3 regions of the Saccharopolyspora gloriosae genome follow, and region 1 is predicted to be linked to each of the others. Evidence: riboswitches for the same ligand, from Rfam matches in the RefSeq annotation. Region 1 holds a riboswitch; each other region holds the start of a gene.
The links. Region 1 has a riboswitch for cobalamin ahead of BJ969_RS10100 (ABC transporter substrate-binding protein). Riboswitches for the same ligand answer to the same signal wherever they lie in the genome.
Positions count from the first base shown of each region.

Region 2: another riboswitch for cobalamin. It lies ahead of BJ969_RS21935 (putative cobaltochelatase); the one in region 1 lies ahead of BJ969_RS10100 (ABC transporter substrate-binding protein).
Region 3: another riboswitch for cobalamin. It lies ahead of BJ969_RS11040 (Rossmann-like domain-containing protein); the one in region 1 lies ahead of BJ969_RS10100 (ABC transporter substrate-binding protein).

Region 1 is NZ_JACHIV010000001.1:2,222,331-2,226,604, reverse strand. It holds gene BJ969_RS10110 (ABC transporter permease) at 1-105, opposite strand, end outside; gene BJ969_RS10105 (ABC transporter permease) at 102-1,088, opposite strand; gene BJ969_RS10100 (ABC transporter substrate-binding protein) at 1,085-2,608, opposite strand; cobalamin riboswitch at 2,702-2,893, opposite strand; gene BJ969_RS10095 (DUF899 domain-containing protein) at 2,973-3,731, opposite strand; gene BJ969_RS10090 (hypothetical protein) at 3,906-4,274, shown strand, end outside.
Region 2 is NZ_JACHIV010000001.1:5,053,847-5,058,120, reverse strand. It holds gene BJ969_RS21945 (trypsin-like serine protease) at 1-661, shown strand, start outside; gene BJ969_RS21940 (GNAT family N-acetyltransferase) at 883-1,353, shown strand; cobalamin riboswitch at 1,423-1,563, shown strand; gene BJ969_RS21935 (putative cobaltochelatase) at 1,622-3,748, shown strand; gene cobO (cob(I)yrinic acid a,c-diamide adenosyltransferase) at 4,100-4,274, shown strand, end outside.
Region 3 is NZ_JACHIV010000001.1:2,491,901-2,496,174, reverse strand. It holds gene BJ969_RS11050 (MFS transporter) at 1-507, opposite strand, end outside; gene BJ969_RS11045 (PLP-dependent cysteine synthase family protein) at 504-1,607, opposite strand; gene BJ969_RS11040 (Rossmann-like domain-containing protein) at 1,604-2,446, opposite strand; cobalamin riboswitch at 2,597-2,765, opposite strand; gene BJ969_RS11035 (class I SAM-dependent methyltransferase) at 3,072-4,274, opposite strand, start outside.

The DNA of each region.
Region 1 (4,274 bases):
CAGCAGCGGGACGCTCGCCGCGTGCACCGGCCCGGTCAGCAGCGGTCCGGCCAGCGCCGCCAGCAGCGGCACGCCGAGCAGCACCCAGCCGAGGACGCGGCTCATCGCGCGCCCGCCCGGAACCGGCGCGCCGCCAGGTCGACGACCGCGTTGACGCCGATCGTGACCGCGGCGAACAGCAGCGCGTAGCCCTGCACCGCGGGCAGGTCCCGGGCGCGCACCGCCTCGACGAACCCGGACCCGAGCCCGTCGAGCGCGAACAGCGCCTCCACCACGACCACGCCGCCGAGCAGCCCGTCCACGGTGCGCCCGAGTTGTTGCAGCACCGGGCCGATCGCGTTCGGCAGCACGTGGCGCAGCACCACCGCGCGCGCACCGAGCCCGGCGCGTCGCGCGTGCGTCGCGAACTCCGCGGAGTTCGCGACCACCACGCCGGCGCGGACCTGCCTGGCCAGCGCGGACAGCTGCTTGGCCACCAGGACCGCCACCGGCAGCACCAGCACCGCGGGTTCGGCCGCCAACGACCAGCCGGACAACCCGGCGGCCGTCGCGGGCAACCAGCCCGCCTGCACCGAGAACACGCCCACCAGCAGCAGCGCCAGCGCGAACTCGGGCACCGAGTTCAGCAGCACCACCGCGAAGTTCACCGAGCGGTCGAACCGGGATCCGGCGCGCAGTCCGCTGCGCGCGCCCAGCCACAGCGCCAGCGGCAGCACGATCAGCAGGGTCAGCACCGCCAGCAGCACCGTCGTCGCGGCGTTGCCCGCGATCTCGTCGACCACCGGGCGCCCGGTGCGCAGCGAGGTGCCGAGGTCGCCGTGCAGGATTCCCGCCGCCCAGTCCAGGAATCGGGTGCCCAGCGGCTCGTCCAGGCCGAGGCGCCGCCGCAGCGCGTCGACCTGCCCGGTGTCGGCGTGCTCGCCGAGGACGACTTCGGCGGTGTCGCCGGGCAGCAGCGCGGTGAGCGCGAACACGCCGACGGCGACCAGCGCGATCTGCGCCACCGCGACGCCGATCCGGGACAGCACCGCGCCGAGCACCCGAGCACCGGGGGCCGCCCCGCGCAGCCGCGGAGCGAGCGCGATCACCCCACGCTCACCCGGTCGAACCGGGCCCAGTCCAGGGAGTTCGGTGGTGCTCCGCGCACGCCGGACACCTGGTCGGAGGTGGCGACGTTCCAGCCGCTGAAGCCCCACACCACCATGCCGCTGTGCTCCCGCGACAACCGCTGCGCCCGCGCCAGCAGGGCCGCCCGCCGATGTTCGTCGGCTGTGGACAGAGCTTCGGCGTGCAGCGCGTCGAATTCGGCGGAGCGGTAGCCGGTGTAGTTGTTGCCGCCCGCGTCGGAGGTCATGCGCTGGCCGAGGAACGTCGGCACCGGCAACGCGGCGGTCCTGCTCAGGGAGGCCACGCCGTGCTCCTTGATGTCGGAGAAGTACGTTTCCGACGGCCCGACCCGCGGCGTCACGCGCATCCCGATGTCGCCCAGCTGCTGGGAGATGAGGCTCGCCGCCGACTCGAAGTACGGGTCGACGGAGCTGGTCTGCAACTCCCAGCCGAGCCCGTCGGCGCGGGCCTCCCGCAGCAGCGACCGGGCGAGCTCCGGGTCGCGGACGGGTTCGGGCAGGCCCGCCGGGTAGAACCGCAGACCGGCGCCGAACAGGTCGTTGCCGATCCGTCCCTGGCCGCTGAGCGCGATGTCGAGCAGCGCTCGGCGGTCCAGCCCCGCCCGCACCGCGCGCACCAGCCTGGGGTCGGAGAACGGGGGCCGGTCGACCTTGAGCAGCAGCGACTGCATGGTGCCGAACGGCGCGGAGTGCACGCGCGCCCGGCCGCCCTGCTCCAGCAGTCGCACCGAGTTCGCGCTGACGTCGTGGGCGTAGTCGACCTGACCGGACAGCAGCGCGTTGACCCGCGCGCTCTCCTCCTCCATCGGCACGAACTCCAGCTCGGCCGGGGTGGCCGGGCCGGACCAGTGGTCGTCGAACCGCGCGAACACGGCGGGTTTGCCGGGTTCGAAGGACACGAAGCGGAACGGTCCGGAGCCGACGGGGGCGGTGAAGTCGGTCGTTCCGGCGGGCACGATCTCGGTGGCGGGGGCGCCCCACGCGGCGGGGAACTCGAAGTTCGGCGCGCCGAGCACCAGTTCCAGTTCGGTGGCCGAGATCGCCGTGCTGGCCGCGAAGTCCACGTCTCCGAAGTGCGCGCTCGCCTGCGCCGCGGTGGAGTCGTCGGCGATGCGCCGGTACGTGTAGAGCACGTCTTCGGCGGTCACCGGGCGTCCGTCGTGGAACTTCGCCGGGCGCAGCCGGATCCGCCAGCGGGTGCCGGTCGGATCAGGCTGCCACCACTCGGCGAGGCGGGGCACCACGCTCATGTCGTCGGCGTAGCCGACGAGCGTGTCGAACAGCGCTTTCGCCCTCGCCTGGTCGACGAACAGCGAGCCGGTGTGCGGGTCCAGGGATTCGGTCGCCCCGCCCGCGGGGAACGCCACCCGCAGCCGCCCCGGGCTCGACCCGGAACCGCCGGAACAGGACACCAGGGGCACCGCGGCGAACGCTCCCGCGACACCCGCGAGCAGCCGCCTGCGGCCGAGCACGCCGCTCACGCGGCGCGGCAGGACTCGGGGGACCGACCGGAATCCGGCGCGTACAACGAGTTCGGGTGCACTTCGTACCTCCTCGGGGCTCCGCGACCCCGTGCGAATCGGTACGACGGTGCCAGTCTCCTGGCTCATGGATCAGCGCCGCGCCCCGCCTTCCCACCGGTTTCCCGGCAGTGGCCCCAGTGGACGCGGCTCCCCATTCACAGTGGCGGGACCGCGCCGGATTCCTCACCGGCTTCCTGCACACCGTCGCAGTGGAACGTCGCGACAACCTTTCAGCCTGCGTTGATCGTTGTCAAGAAACATGTGAACCACCCGATGCGGGCGGACCCGCGGTCATCGCCCGACCTCGCTGCGCCGCCGGTGATCAGTACTCGTCGTGGTAGCGGACCTTGTCGCTGCCCGCCGGGGCGCCGACGGCACTCGCCCGCCCCTTCGGTTCCTCCCACTCCTCCTGCCTGCCCAGCGCGGTGAGGTCGAGCAGGCTCGTGGTGCTGCCGAGGCCGTCGAGGCCGCGCGCGTACGTGGAGTAGGTGTGGAACACGGCGTCCCCGTCGCGCAGGAACACGCTCAGGCCGGGGAGTTCGAACGGCTCGGAGCCTTCGACGTAGTAGCCGACCCCGGCCCGCTCCAGCTCCGCCCTGGTGCGGTAGTTGTACTCGATCGGCGACACCGATTCGTCGTGGGTGACGTGGAAGTCGTGGTTGAACCGGCCGCCGCCGGAGGAGTACCACGGGAACGTCCAGCCCATCCGCTCCTTGAACGGTTCGATCTTGTCCAGCGGCGCCCGCGAGACCACGACCAGCGAGGTGTCCCGCGCGCGCAGGTGCGTGAGGTCGCCGAACTGGTCGACGAACCCCGAGCAGCTCGGACAGCCCGCGTCCCAGCTCGGGTCGAACATGAAGTGGTAGATCAGCAGCTGGCGGCGCCCGCCGAACAGGTCGAGCAAGGTGGCCGTCCCGTCCGGGCCGTCGAACCGGTAGTCCTCGTCGATGCGGACCATCGGCAACCGCCGCCGGTCCGCGTTGAGCGCGTCCCGCGCCTTCGTCGCCGCCTTCTCCCTCGCCAGCAGTTCCTTGCGCGCGGCGAGCCATTCCTCCCGCGACACGACCTCGGGCAAGCTCATCGTCGTCCTCCTCGAATCGTCCGTTCCACGAGTTCGACCGCTCGGTGCGCGGGAACTCATCGCGCAGCCCGCCGGTTCCACCGAACGGACGACCCGGGTGCTCGCGGGGCTCGTTGTCGGGGGTCTGGTGCAGAGTGTCGCCATCACAAGATCGACGCTTGACGAGGACCACCGATGACAGCACCGACGTTCCCCGCGGACACCCTGGATTCCGAAGGCGGCCCCGCATGGATCTCCGATCTCGGCGCGGAGGACCCGCACCAGCTCGTGCACCTGGTGCGCGACCTGCAGCCGCTCGAAGCGCTGGAGGTGCTGGGGGCGAAGCTCCGGCACGTGCGGCCGTGCACCTTGCCGCCGGAGCGCTCCGACGAGCACACCTCGCTGCCGCGCACCGCGCTCGGCGACGTCGAGTGCAGCGCGGTGCTGCTGGCCGGACGGATCGGCGGCTGGACCTTCGTCCTCGACGACGCGGGCATGACCTCCGAGGTCTCGGGCGTCGACGGCGCCTTGGTGGATCCCGCCGTGGCGCTGTCCCGGACCGGC
Region 2 (4,274 bases), 2.8 Mb from region 1:
CGGCGGCGCTGAAGAGGGCGCGGCGCCGTGGGCGGTGGCGCTGACCGACGACGCGGGGCACCAGTTCTGCGGCGGCACCCTCGTCACGCCGATCAAGGTCGTCACCGCCGCGCACTGCGTCGACGGCCGCGACCCCGCGGCGCTGCGCGCGATCACCGGCCGGGCGGACCTGCGCGACACCGGGGGAACCGACGGCGCGGTCGGGGGCGTGTGGGTGCACCCGGAATTCCGGGACGTCACCGAGGGATACGACGTGGCGGTGCTGACCTTGACCGCTCCCGCCGCGCAGCAGCCGCTGCCGATGGCCGAACCCGGGGACGCCGAGCCGTACCGGCCGGGCAAGCAGGCCCGGGTCTACGGCTGGGGGCGCACCGCCGAGACCGGCTCGTCCTCGGAGGTGCTGCGCTCCGCCGAGGTGCCGATCAGCTCCGACGCGGACTGCCGGGCCGCGTACTCCGACTACGAACCGGGAACGCGGGTGTGCGCGGGAGCGCCGGAAGGCGGCCGGGACGCGTGCGCCGGGGACTCCGGCGGGCCGCTCGTCACCGACGGCAGGCTGATCGGCGTCGTGTCCTACGGCACCGGATGCGGGCGGCCCGGCACGCCCGGCGTGTACACCCGGATCGCGGCGGTCTCCTCGGACGTCGCGGCCCGGCTCTGAACGGAGGTGGTCGTCCCGGTGGATGGGACGTCCGGCGCGCCGTCGTTCTCGGGCGGAGCCGACCTGTTCATCGGGAATGTCCGCTTCGGGTGGCCGAGGCGCGTTCGTGCGCTGCACTTCCCGATTTCCGCGGCCGCGCGCGGGCCGGGCGCAGGACGTGGTCTGCGCTACTTCCGCCGCAGGTGACCGCAGGTGTCGTAGCCGGAATGTGATATCCCGTGATGGTGACCCTGCAACCGCTCGCCACCGCAGTCCACCGCGCCTACACGGCCGACCTCGACGCTGAGGACTTCTACCGCATGCTCCGCCTGCGCGTGGACGTGTTCGTGGTCGAGCAGAGCTGCCCGTACCCGGAGCTCGACGGCCGGGACCTGGAGAACAGCACTCGGCACTTCTGGATCGACTCCGCCGACGGGTACGTGCTCGGCTACCTGCGGCTGCTCGAAGACCCCGACGGCACCTTCCGCATCGGCCGCGTCGCCACCGCGAAGGAGGCCCGCGGTCTCGGCCTCGGGCGCAAGCTGATGCGCGCCGCGCTCGCCGAGATCCAGCGCGCCCCGGCGACGCTGTCGGCGCAGACCTACGCGCTGGAGTTCTACCGCGGCTTCGGGTTCGAACCCTCGGGTGAGGAGTATCTCGAAGACGGCATCCCGCACGTCGACATGCACCGATACCCCGGCTCGCTGCGCTGAGCCCGTCGCGGCTGTTCCTCGGCCGTCCGTGATCTGCGACGATGCACGCTGGTCCCAGCCAAGGCAGGTCAGGAAGCCGGTGCGAGTCCGGCACGGTCGGCGCCACTGTGACCGGGGAGCGGGCCTCCCTCGCGAGCCACCGGGCGCGTCGGCGAACGCTGCTGCCTGGGAAGGCCGGGGTCCCGCGTTGATCCGGGAGTCAGGACACTGCCTCGCCTTGGCGCAGCCGACATCGGGGCGTCCGAGACCCGAGGAAGGAACACCTGGCATGACTGCTCCCGCGAGCCCGCGCTTCCCGTTCACCGCGGTGGTCGGGCACGACGACCTGCGGCTGGCGCTGCTGCTGAACGCGGTGCACCCGCGCATCGGCGGTGTGCTGGTGCGCGGCGAGAAGGGCACCGCGAAGTCGACGGTGGTGCGCGCCCTGGCGTCGCTGCTGCCCGCGCTGGACGTCGTGCCCGGCTGCCGCTTCGGCTGCGCCCCGGACCGGCCCGACCCGCAGTGCCCGGACGGCCCGCACGCCGAGATCACCGGGGTGCGGCGGCCCGCGGAACTGGTCGAGCTGCCGGTCGGCGCCACCGAGGACCGGCTCGTCGGCTCGCTCGACCTGGAACGCGCGCTGACCGAGGGCGTCAGCGCCTACCAGCCCGGTCTGCTGGCGGCGGCGCACCGCGGCGTGCTCTACGTCGACGAGGTCAACCTGCTGCACGACCACCTCGTGGACCTGCTGCTGGACGCGGCGGCGATGGGCCGCGCGCACGTGGAGCGCGAAGGCGTGTCGGTCACGCACGCGGCCTCGTTCCTGCTGGTGGGCACCATGAACCCGGAGGAGGGCGAGCTGCGTCCGCAGCTGCTCGACCGGTTCGGGCTCACCGTGCAGGTCGCGGCGTCGCGCGACGTGGCGACGCGCACCGAGGTGGTGCGCAGGCGGCTCGCGTTCGAGGCGGACCCGGCGGGTTTCGCGGCGCGGTGGGCCGACGCGGACGCCGACCTGGCGCGGCGGATCACCGAGGCGCGGTCCCGGGTGGAGTCGGTGCGGCTGCCCGACGCGGAGCTGCGGCGCATTTCCGCGCTGTGCGCGTCGTTCGACGTGGACGGCATGCGCGCGGACCTGGTGCTGGCCCGGACCGCCGTGGCGCACGCCGCGTGGCGCGGCGCGGACGCCGTGGCCGAATCGGACGTGGAGGCCGCGGCCCGGCTGGCGCTGCCGCACCGGCGGCGCCGCGACCCGTTCGACGAGCCCGGCGTCGAAGAGGATCAGCTGCAGCAGGCGCTCAACGACGCCGCCCAGCACGCGCAGGACCAGCCGGGCGACGACCGGGGTTCCGCGCAGGACGACGGCGGGGAGGAACCGCCGGACGGTCCCGACGACGGGCCGGGCGGGCCCGGCGGCGGTGCCCCCGACGGCGGACCGGACGACGGCCCGGACGGGCCGGGCGGTGGCGAGGCGCAGACCCCGCCGGAGGCGCCCGCGCCGAACGGCGACGGCGGCTCGCGGCAGGACGACGGAAACGGTCGGGCTCCCGCGAGCAAGCCCCCGGCCGCGCCCGCACCGGCGTTCCGGGCTCGGTTGCTCGAAGTCCCCGGGGTCGGCGAAGGCGCTCCCGGCAGGCGTTCCCGCGCCCGGTCCCGCAGCGGCCAGACCGTCCGATCCTCCACAGTGGACGGACATGGGGTGCATCTGCCGTCCACGCTGATCGCGGCGGCCCCGCACCAGCGGGCGCGCGGGCGCAGCGGCCCCGGACTGGTCCTGCACCGCGGGGACGTCCGGAAGTCGGTGCGCGAAGGCCGCGAAGGCAACCTCGTGCTGTTCGCCGTCGACGCCTCCGGCTCGATGGCCGCCCGCGAACGCATGTCCGCCGTCAGCGGCGCCGTGCTCTCCTTGCTGCGTGACGCCTACCAGCGCCGGGACAAGGTCGGCGTGGTGACCTTCCGCGGCGAGGACGCCGAGCTCGCGCTGCCGCCCACGTCGTCGGTGGAGATCGCCGCCACCCGGATGCGGGACCTGCGCACCGGTGGCCGCACGCCGCTGGCCACCGGGCTGCTCAAGGTCCGCCAGGTCGTGACCACCGAGCGCACCCGCGACCCGCGCAGGCGTCCGCTGCTGGTGCTGCTCACCGACGGCAAGTCCACGGTTCCCGCCGGTGGCGGCGGAACCGGGCGCGCCAGGGCGCAGCAGGCGGTGCGGGACTCGATGCGCGCGGCGGGCCTGCTCGCCGGGCTCGGCGTGGCGTCGGTGGTGGTCGACTGCGAGCAGGGCATGGTGCGCCTCGGCCTCGCCGGCCAGGTCGCCACCGCACTCGGCGGGGCCTGCCTGCGGCTGGAGGAGCTCTCCGCCGACGCCGTCGCCGGGGTCGTGCGCGCGGCCCGCGACACCGCCGCTCGGGCCGCTTGATTCCGATTCGGTTACGACCCGGTCCGGGCGGAGTAGGAATATCCCGGCGTAGTTGGTAAGCTCTTCCTCGTCCACCTGACCCCCAGGGGTGGACCACGAAGTGCCCTCGCGCTCCCGATGACCCCCAGGTCGGTCGAGCGCGGGGGCGCTTTTTTTCGCACCGGGACGACCCGTCGGTGAGCGCGTCTCAGCAGTCCACCGATGTCGGTCGGCTCCAATCCGGCCGACGCGCGATTCGCCGCCGGTGGGCCGGAAAACGGTTGCTGCGAGGCGTTTTCGAGCCGACCGGAGACGGTGAGGTCCGCGACAGCCGGTCCGGCGCCCGACCGAGGTGGCCTAGGGTCTGAGCCCATGCCTCAGGGAAAGCCGAGTTCTGTTCCGCAAGACGGGTTGACCACGCGGCAGCGGCGCAACCGTCCGCTGCTGATCGTGCACACCGGGGAGATGAAGGGGAAGTCGACCAGCGCGTTCGGACTCGCGCTGCGCGGCTGGAACCAGGGCTGGTCGATCGGCGTGTTCCAGTTCG
Region 3 (4,274 bases), 270 kb from region 1:
CACCAGCGCGATGACGCGGAAGTCCACCGCCAGCAGGGCCGCGCCGAGCAGCGGCCCGACCAGCGTGCCCGCGTGCTGGAAGACGTTGAACACGGCGAACACCTCGGCTCGCCGCTCCCCCGCCTCGTGCATCAGGTAGGTGCGCACCGCCGGGTTGAACAGCGCACCGGCCAGCCCGGTGAGGATCGCCGCGGCGAACAGGCCCGGCAGCGAGGTGAACACGGCGAACAAGCCGAACGACACCACCCGCAACGCGCAGCCCGCGATGATCATCGGGCGGCAGCCGAGCCGGTCCGCGGCGGTCCCGCCGAGCAGGAACATGCCCTGCTGGCTCAGGTTCCGGACACCGAGCACCAGGCCGACCACGGCGGCGCCGTAGCCGAGGTTCCCGCTCATGTACGCGGCCAGGAACGGCATCAGCATGTAGAAGCCGACGTTGATGCCGAACTGGTTGATCACCAGCAGCTTCGCGGCCGGGGACAGCCTGGCGAACGCGGCGCGGTTCATTCCCGCACCTCGCAGACCGGGCAGCCCGCCGAACCGGCGGTGCGATGGGCGCAGGGATCGACCACCTTGCGCGACCTCCTCCAACTCGTCTTGCTGTCCACTTCGGACGGAATTCCGTCCGTTTCGGATGGTTCGGTGACCGGATCGGGCAGGTTCTGGGCGGCGTGGAAGTCCGCGTCGTAGATCGTCCGCCAGTACCGGTGCGGCCCGTCGGGGAACACGGCGGCGACTCGGTCTGAGCCCAGTTCGCGCGCGCACCAGGACGCGACCAGCGCCACCGCGCCGGTGCTCCACCCACCGGTGGCGAACGACCCCGCAGCCAGCCGCCGGCAGCCCGCGACGGCCTCCGCCGCCCCGACCCAGTGCACTTCGTCGAACGCCGCGTAGTCCACGTTGCCCGGGTGGATGCTGCTGCCCAGACCGCGCATCAGGCGCTTCACCGCCGGATCGCCGAACACCGTGGAGCCCGCCGCGTCGACCCCGACCAGGCGGGCCTCCGGACGGTGCTCGCGCAGCACCTGCGCGATCCCGGCGCTGTGACCGCCGGTGCCGACGCTGCACACCACGACCTCGACGTCGTCGAGCTGGTCGAGCAGTTCGCGGCCCAGCCCGTGGTACCCGGTGACGTTGTCCGGGTTGTTGTACTGGTCCGGCCAGTACGGGTCGGGCAGCGTCGCCATCAGCTCCCGCACCCGCTCCAGCCGGGCGCGCTGCCAACCGCCCACCGGGTGCGGCGACCGCACCAGCTCCACCCGCACGCCGTAGGCGGTGAGCAGGGCGCGGGTCATGTCGTCGAGCTCGTCGTCGGCGACGACGACCACCGGATGCCCCCACGCCACCCCGACGCACGCCAGGCCGATCCCCAAGGTGCCGCTGGTGGATTCGACTACCGTGCCGCCGGGGCGCAGCTCGCCGCGCTCGCGCGCGCCCGCCAGCATCGCGTGCGCCGCCCTGGCCTTCATCCCGCCCGGCGCCACGCCCTCCAGCTTCGCCCAGAAACCCGGGTGCTCGAAGGCGATCGGGGTGGTGACGCGCAGCAGCGGGGTGTTGCCTATCAGGTCCAGCGGCGACTCGGACCGGGCCGGTGCCCGACCGGTCATCGCGGCGCCTCGTAGGTGTGGATCGTGGTCTCCTCGCCGGAGAGCCAGAAGAACGGGTACGGCTCCGCCGATAGCGCCTGCACCGGGCCGCCGAGCAGTTCCCGCAGCACCGCGGCCCCGGTCTGGGCGAACAGGGTCAGCGGCAGGTCGCGCGCCGCGCAGGCCGCGGCGATCTCGTCGAACGTGCCGTTGCCGAGCACCATTCCCGAGGCCAGCACCGCGTCGGCGCCCTCGATCGCGGCCGCGTGGTCGGTCAGGATCGGCTCGTCCCACTCGGTCCGGCCACCCTTGAGGTCGCACGGAACGCAGGTCAGCCCGCGCTCCCGCAACGCGGCGAGCAGCGAGTTCACCACGCCGATCACCGCCACCCGGCCGCCCTCGGGGGCCCGGGTGATCGCGGCCACCGCGCGGGCCCGCGCCATCGACTTCGCCAGCGAATCCCCCGCCGGGACCCGTACCTGGCGGGCCAGCGGGTGCGCGCCGTGCGGAGTGGTCGCGGCGAGGTAGGCGTCCAGCGCGGCCACCCGGACCGGGCGCAGCGGGTGCGCCAGCAGTTCGGCGACGCTGCGCCCGACGGTGTCGCGCACCGCGTCCTCGTCGAGCGCGCCGGGTTCCACGGCGCAGGAACCGACGGCCGGGCCGACCCGCACGCTGAGCACGGTGTTGACGTAGCCGGTGCCGCGACCGGTGTGCCGGGCGGCCTGCACGGTCAGGAACGCCACCGCGGCCGTGGTCTGCTGCGGTGTTCCCCCGTCGGCGCCGCAGAACGCGCCGGCCAGAGCGGACTCGATCAACGAGTCCGAATAGGACTGATCAGTGGTGGCAGGAACAGGACGCACGTGTCTCCCGAAGCCGGTCCGGTCAGCGACGATCGAAGGCGGGCTACGCCCGGGGGAGACCACAAGGGTCCGAGGGGAAAGTTGCGCCCGTCGGGCGCGATGCGTCGATGCGCAGCACCACGTACCTCCTCCGGAGCTCCGCGACCCCGTACGAATCGGTACGACGATGCCAGTGTCCTGGCTCGTGGATCAGAACCCTGGCCTCCGGCCTTCCCACCCTGTCGGGCAGTGGCACGGGTGGAGGCGGGCTCCCCACTCACAGTGGCGGGACCGCGCCGGAGTCACACCGGCTTCCTGAACACCGTCGCTTGAACGGGTGAAAAGTTCGCAGTCCCGCTGAGGAATGTCAAGTGCGCCGGACGTCGGAACGCAGCAGCGACGACACGCGGAAACTGCGTCCGCGCAGGTATGAGCGCCGGAAAACCGGCGCCGCCGAAAGAACTATGACGTCGATGACCCTTGCCGGAACATCGGAGCGGATGCTCGCGCGGTGTTCCGGCAAGGGCCGTGCGCGACGTTCGGCCGAGCCTCCGCGGAACGAGGCGCCCGAGACCGTCGGATAGTCGGCCGGATTGGTTCCCGGCAATTCTGGAAAAAACCGGGCGAAATTCCGCCGGAGCGCGGATCAGACCGCCACCGCCCCCATTCCGCCGCGTCCGACGGCCCGGCGGCGGGCGGTGAGGTACAGGAAGGAGCCGGGCCCGCTGGAATCCACCACGTCCAATCCGACCGACCCGAACGCCTCGGCGATCGTCTCCGGTTCGAACGACCGCAGCCCGAACACCCGCTCGTGGCAGCGCTGGAAGTAGCGCTGGAACGCGCGCGTCCCCGGCCGGTAGGTGGTCGCCGTGAAGGTGCCCGCCGGATGCAGGCAGCGCGCCACTTCCGCGATCACCCGCTGCGGCTCGGGCAGCAGGTGCAGCGCGTCGGAGCAGTTCACCGCGCCGAGGAAGGCGTCCGGGAACGGCAGCGCCCGCGCGTCGCCCTCGGTGAACAGCACGCCCGGGACCGCCGCGCGCGCCACCTCCAGCAACGGCGCCGCCGAGTCCAGGCCGAGCACCCGGTCCGGGCCGACCTGCTCGGCCAGCACCCGCGTCCAGCGCCCGGTGCCGCAGGCCACGTCCAGCACCGGCCCCGGCGCCGGGCGCAGGTTCCGCCGCAGGTAGGCGTCCTCGTCCCACGCCGTGACCGACCGGTCCCAGTTCCCGCCCGGTACCGCGCCCGACTCCGCGCGCAGCAATTCGATGCGCTGGCCCGCCGTCGACTCCTGCTCCAGCAGCCGCCGGTAGGCGCCGGACGCGGGCGTGACGGGTTCCGGCGGTTCCGGCAGCTCCGGCCAGCCGAACGCGTGGTGGATCTCGTGCTCGGCGCGCGCGCCCTGGTAGGCGCGCAGCGCGGCGGTCTCGGCGTCCCACAGCTCGGCGAGCTCCGCACCGGCTCGGACCGGACCGGTGATCGGCGCGAGGCTCCCCCAGTGCGCCGGGGACGGCCAGGCCCGGCCGATTCCCGCCGCACAGCTCGGATCGGTGAAGTCGGGGACGGTCAAGCAGCGGCGGAGCCGGGCGGCGTCGTGCTCGTCCAGATCCGCCGGCAGCACCGGCGAGATCCGGTCGCGCTGCTCCGGCAGGTGCATCAGCAGGTGCAGCAGCGCGGTGCGCAGGCACGGCTCGGTGTCGGCCCGCTCCAGCAGCCGCATCGACGCGTCGAGCCGGTCGCCGAGCACGCCCTTGATCTGTCCCGGCAGGTACGAACTGCTCTCGTCGTCGCCGAGCAGCACGCCCAGCAGCAGCGCCACCCGCGCCCGGTTGGGGTGCGGGGAGCCGGTGAG